Regions from separate parts of the Desulfovibrio sp. JC010 genome, predicted to be linked through region 2. Evidence: riboswitches for the same ligand, from Rfam matches in the RefSeq annotation. Region 2 holds a riboswitch; the other holds the start of a gene.
The links. Region 2 has a riboswitch for cobalamin ahead of metE (5-methyltetrahydropteroyltriglutamate--homocysteine S-methyltransferase). Riboswitches for the same ligand answer to the same signal wherever they lie in the genome.
Positions count from the first base shown of each region.

Region 1: another riboswitch for cobalamin. It lies ahead of FMR86_RS10495 (ribonucleoside triphosphate reductase); the one in region 2 lies ahead of metE (5-methyltetrahydropteroyltriglutamate--homocysteine S-methyltransferase).

Region 1 is NZ_VOIQ01000008.1:70,278-73,410, reverse strand. It holds gene FMR86_RS10500 (methyl-accepting chemotaxis protein) at 1-649, shown strand, start outside; cobalamin riboswitch at 915-1,076, shown strand; gene FMR86_RS10495 (ribonucleoside triphosphate reductase) at 1,278-3,133, shown strand, end outside.
Region 2 is NZ_VOIQ01000001.1:322,888-326,020, reverse strand. It holds gene FMR86_RS01545 (DUF4136 domain-containing protein) at 96-671, shown strand; cobalamin riboswitch at 868-1,058, shown strand; gene metE (5-methyltetrahydropteroyltriglutamate--homocysteine S-methyltransferase) at 1,136-3,133, shown strand, end outside.

The sequences.
Region 1 (3,133 bases), on a different contig from region 2:
CACCGCCAACCGGGGCGCGGAAATGACCGGGGAAGCCATCAGTTCCATATTCAGTGTCAAGGAACAGAGTGAGCAGCTCAAGGATAGTCTTAACCAGATGAATGTCCGGGTCGAGGATATCGGACGGATCATGTCCGTGGTCAGCGATATTGCAGACCAGACCAATCTGCTGGCCCTGAACGCGGCAATTGAGGCTGCGCGAGCCGGGGATGCCGGACGCGGTTTTGCCGTGGTGGCTGATGAAGTTCGCAAGCTGGCCGAGAAGACCATGGACGCCACCAAGGATGTGAGCCTTGTTGTTGAAGCCATTCAGGAAAGTTCCCATGCCAATGTGCAGTCCATGGAGCAAGCAGCCAAATCCGTATTGGACAGTACCCGTCTGGCTGAACAGGCCGGGGAGGCTCTGGAGGAGATAGTCAGCCTTGTGAACGGTGTTACAGGACAGGTCCAGAATATTTCTGCTGCAGCTGAAGAACAGTCCGTATCTTCGGACCAAATTAACTCGTCGTCCAAAAATATTAATCAAATGGCGGAGCTGACTACCCAGTCCATGGAAAAGTCCAATGATTCGGCAAAGGATCTTTCCATTCTGGCAATGGAATTGCGTTCATTGATTGATGGATTGCGGGAGGAATGCCGAACGGTTTAGGCTCGCAATCAGGTTTTAGTTGCTGTTACAGCCATGCGAAAAAATATTTCAGCCGGGCAATTTTGTCCGGCTGAATTTTTGTGAAAAAGGTCAGGATATTTTCCCTCTAAATCAACCTCTTAAATGGTTTTGAACATGTAAAGAACAACTGTGGAAAACTATTGTTCTACACTGATTATGCCAAGCCCCCCAAGGGCTGAGAGGGTGTCCATTAAGAAAAAGTCTAGAGAGTCTTGACCGCAGTCTTAAGTCTGGTAGACTGTTCTCAGTCGTCAGCACTTCAGGAGTCCGTTGCTGCTTTCTGAGCAATTTGTGAACGGACACGACGGGAACCCGGTTTGAATCCGGGGCGGTCCTGCCGCTGTGAGGGAAGCATTCTGTGCATTATCCCCGAGCCAGCAACCCGGCCTGAGGTAGAATCAAACTGACCGGAAACCTTGTTTCTGACATTTTTCCGGTTTCAAAAGTCCTGCGGGATGCGCCTACCGGGCCTCCTGCGCCAATTGCCACACCACCATGAGACACGGCTGGGCCGTGGGCTTGCAATCTGGGGAGGTTGCATCCTTTTCTGCGTCCTTTTTCCGGCGTGGCGGTGATGTGTGCGGACAAAATTTTAACAGGTAGTTTAATGCCCAAACAAATTCTCAAACGTGACGGATGTCTCGAATCCTGGTCTACAGACCGTATTTCTGAAGCGATTTTTAAAGCCCTCAAAGCCAGCGGCATCAAAGATCCCCTGCTGAGTAAACGTCTCGGCCGCAAGGTTGAGCATAAGCTTGCCGAAGTGGATGTTCCCGAACAGGAAATGGTTCAGGATATGGTCCAGCTGGTACTCATGGAGAACCGTCTCTACTCTGTTGCCGAACGCTACATCATCTACCGTGAAAAACGCCGCGAACTGCGCCGTCAGGATGAAACCTACCTCGATATCGCCGGAACCATCGAAAGCTACCTCGACCGTTCCGACTGGCGCGTAAATGAAAACTCCAACATGGGCCACTCCTTTCAGGGACTGATGCTGCACATGTCCGGAGCGGTTCAGGCCCGTTACTGCCTTGAAAAATATCCTGAGGAAATCAGGCTGGCCCACGAGCACGGTTATTTCCACATCCATGACCTTTCTTTCGGTCTTGCCGGATACTGCGCGGGCTGGTCTCTGCGTGACCTGCTGCTGGACGGCTTCGGCCTCAAGGGCCGCTGCTCCTCCGGTCCGGCACGCCATTTTGATTCCGTAACCGGACAGATGGTCAATTTCCTCGGCACCCTGCAGAACGAATGGGCCGGTGCGCAGGCTTTCAACAACGTTGATACCTACCTCGCTCCCTTCATCCGTCACGACGGTCTGGACTATGACCGTGTGAAACAGATCGTGCAGAAGCTGATCTTCAACCTGAACACCACCTCCCGCTGGGGCGGCCAGAGCCCGTTCACCAACTTCACTTTTGACCTTGTTCCGCCCAAGCACATTGCCAGCGAACCGGTCATTATCGGCGGTGAATTTCAGGATACTACTTACGGTGAATACGAAGCGGAAATGGAGATGATCAACCGTGCTTTCGTTGAAGTCATGCTCGAAGGTGACTCCGACGGCCGCATTTTTTCATTCCCCATTCCTACATACAACGTCACCCCGGACTTTCCGTGGGAAAGCGAAGTGGGCGAGCTGCTCCTGCAGATGACCGCCAAATACGGCGCGCCTTACTTCCAGAACTTCATCAACTCCGACCTCAATCCTGAGGACGTGCGTTCCATGTGCTGCCGGCTGCAGATGGACCTGCGCGAGATCCGCAAGAAGACCGGCGGCCTGTTCGGTGCCGGAGACCTGACCGGTTCCATCGGTGTTGTCACCCTGAACCTGCCCAAGCTGGCCTACCTCGCACAGGGTGAGGAAGATTTTCTCGACCTTATCACCGAGTACGCCTCTCAGGCCAAGGATTCCCTTGAGTACAAGCGCAAGCTGGTTACCGCCAATTTTGAGAACGGCATGTTTCCCTTCTCCCAGCGTTACCTGAAGAACGGCTTCAAGGGCCACTTCTCCACCATCGGTCTGATCGGCGGTAACGAAGCCTGCCACAACCTGCTGGGCAAAGGCATCGACACCCCCTCCGGCTCACGCCTCATGCAGAGGGTTCTGCACCACCTGCGTGATTTGACTGTTGAGTTTCAGGAAGAGACCGGAAACCTCTTCAATCTTGAAGCGACTCCGGGTGAAGGTACCTGCTACCGTCTGGCCAAGATCGATAAGAATCTCTACGCCGACATCTTCACTTCCGGTGGTGATACCCCGTACTACACCAACTCCACCCTGCTGCCCGTAGGTTCCACCGAGGACGTTGTCTACGCCCTTGAGCACCAGAACGAGCTGCAGACCCTTTATAACGGCGGCACCGTGTTCCACACCTTCCTCGGTGAAGCTGTGCCCGACACCACCGCTCTGAAGAACTTCATTATCAAGGCCATGACCAACACCAAGATTCCTTACAT
Region 2 (3,133 bases):
AGTTAAATGGTTAGGCTATAGGGAATTGTAATAAAGAGTTTAATACGGTTTTTTCCTTTAAAGGCGACCGTGACAAATAAAGTCAGGAGATTGTGGTGAGGAAGTTATTTGTTGTTTTTGCCCTGCTCGCAGTGATGCTTTCCGGGTGTGTGTATGTGAATATGGATGTTGAGAACAGACCTGTTAAAGGTACTGATTTCAGCCAGCTGAAAACTTTTGCTTTCAAGCAGAAAAGCGACTCCAAAAAGGATCTTGAAGCTATCCTGCTCAATAGTGCCAAGCTTGAGCTTGAAGCCAAAGGATTCCGCTACGATCCTGCAGCTCCTGATTTTGTGGTGGTTGTTAATTTCGGCTCCAAAGCTTTTATGGAAAGAGGGGTCACCTACAAAAGGGAAGCTAATGAATTCGATTACATAAGCAGTCAGACCTATACAGAAATCGGTGTGGTCAAGGATGCCGATGCTCCCCGTGTTGATAACACCGTGCGAATCTACCTGATGACCCCTGAAGAAGAAGGCATGAAAACCTATCTCTGGCGCGGTAAGGCTGTAAGTCAGGACCGCGAGGGGCTTGATATCGTAGGGCGTTGTCTGGTGAAAGGTGCTCTGCTGAAATTTCCGGCAGCAAGCGGCAGCTTCAAAGAAAAGCTGAATGTTAAGGATTGTGAATAATATTTTTTTCAGGACCGTCTGAATTATAGACGGCTTGTACATGATTTAAATGGGCTGTGAGGTTTTCCTCACAGCCTTTTTTGTTTTTCAGTGAGCGGGCTTTCCGGGGATTATTCCGGCTTTGAGTATGAAATTTTCAATTGCGCTTGACTTCAGGGATGAAGGATGGCATTTCTTGATCACTATATAACAATATTTTTATATATTGAATTTGAGTTATGAAAGCCCGCAGGAAACGGAAGACGGTGAGAGTCCGTCACAGGCGCGCTGCTGTAACCGGGAAATAAAAATGAATGGTGTCGGATCACTGTGAAAACGGGAAGGTTCGACACTGTGCGTCAAAACAGCCCGGAAGTCAGAAGACGTCCTGCAGGAACGAGTGGCCGGATCTCGCGAACAGGTCCGGAGAACAGGGATTGAGAATCCCACCGCCAAAGGCGGACACTGCAAACATGGAGAATTTTATGCTGACGCACACCTTGGGCTACCCCAGAATGGGCAGTAACCGTGAACTTAAAAAGAAACTTGAATCCTACTGGAGAGGGGAATCCGGAAGGGATGACCTTTCATTGACCGCCAGAAAGCTGCGCGTGCAGCACTGGGAAGACCAGAAAAAAGCAGGCGTAGACCTTCTTCCGGTAGGGGATTTTTCCTATTACGATCATATGCTGGATAATGCATTCAGGTTCGGCGTTATCCCGGAAAGATACGGCGTACACAATGGGAAAGCTTCCATTGATGATTATTTCAGGATGGCCCGTGGCGAAGCCGGAGAAAACGGTGTTGCCGCCATGGAAATGACCAAATGGTTCGATACCAACTACCATTATATAGTCCCCGAATTCAGTCGGGCTCAGGAATTTGTTCTTGCCGATGATTCCTTGCTGCAGCAGGTGGATGAAGCAGTTTTGCTGGGGCACAGGGTTAAAGCTGTACTGCCCGGACCGCTGACTTTTCTCCTGCTCGGCAAATGCGCGGATCAGGAATTTGACAGACTGGATCTTCTGGAAAGGCTGCTGCCTGTCTATGTGGAACTGATCGAAAAGCTTGCTGCCAAATGCGAATGGATTCAGTTTGATGAACCTGTTCTGGCTCTTGATCTTGATGAGAATGTCCGCAAACTTTTCGGGCCTGTTTATCGCACTTTCAAGGATGCTGCGGCAGGCTGCAAAATTATGGTTGCATCATATTTCGGCGGACTGGGCAGTAATCTTGAAACAGCCGCATCCCTGCCTGTAGACGCACTGCACGTTGATCTGGTGCGCGGCGCACAGGATCTTGAGCCGTTGCTCGCCAAGCTGGGCGGTAATTTGAGTCTTTCTCTGGGTGTGGTGGATGGTCGCAATATCTGGCGGGCCGACCTTGATAAAGCTGTGGCAGCCGTAAACTCTGCGTTGACAGTTCTGGGTGAAGACCGGGTGCTGGTTGCCCCTTCCTGCTCACTTCTGCATGTTCCTTTTGACCTTGAGCTGGAAGCAAAGCTGGATGCGGAAATTAAATCGTGGATGGCCTTTGCCCGCCAGAAGTGCGCGGAAATCAGGACTGTTGCCGATGCTGCTGCAGGTAAGGATGTTGAAGAAGTTCTTACTGAAAACCGCAGTATTCTTGAAGCCCGCAAAAGCAGCCCGAGGGTGAACAATCCCAAGGTTGCTGAAAGGCTGGGCGCGCTTAAAGCTGAAGATTACCGCCGCAAGTCCGTTTATGAACAGCGGGCGGAAATCCAGCGCGGCCTTGGTTTTCCCGTGCTGCCCACTACGACCATCGGTTCTTTTCCCCAGACCCCGGAAGTGCGCTCCACCCGCAGCGGATTTAAAAACGGACGCATTGAGCGCGCTGATTACGAAAGTTTCATGCGCAACTACATTGAAGACTGCATCCGCAAACAGGAAGAAATCGGTCTTGATGTGCTGGTTCACGGTGAACCGGAGCGCAACGATATGGTCGAGTATTTCGGGGAGAACTTTGACGGTTACTGCTTCACTTCCAACGGCTGGGTGCAGAGTTACGGTTCCCGCTGCGTGAAGCCCCCGGTGATTTTCGGCGATGTATCCCGTCCCGGTCCTATTACCGTGGACTGGATCAATTATGCCCGTTCTCTTTCCGATCGTGAAGTCAAAGGCATGCTTACCGGGCCGGTAACCATTCTCTGCTGGAGTTTTGTGCGTAACGACCAGCCGCGCAGTGAAACCTGCCGTCAGATCGCACTGGCTGTGCGTGACGAGGTTGCCGACCTTGAAAAGAGCGGGGTGAAGGTCATTCAGATTGACGAACCTGCTCTGCGTGAGGGGCTGCCCCTGCGCAAGGCCGAGCAGGCTGAATACCTGAAATGGGCTGAGGAATGCTTTCGTCTTTCCTCCTCCTGCGTTGGAGATGCGACCCAGATTCATACCCACATGTGCTATTGCGAATTTGATGAAATCATGAATTCCATTGCCGCCCTTGATGCCGATGTAATCAGCATC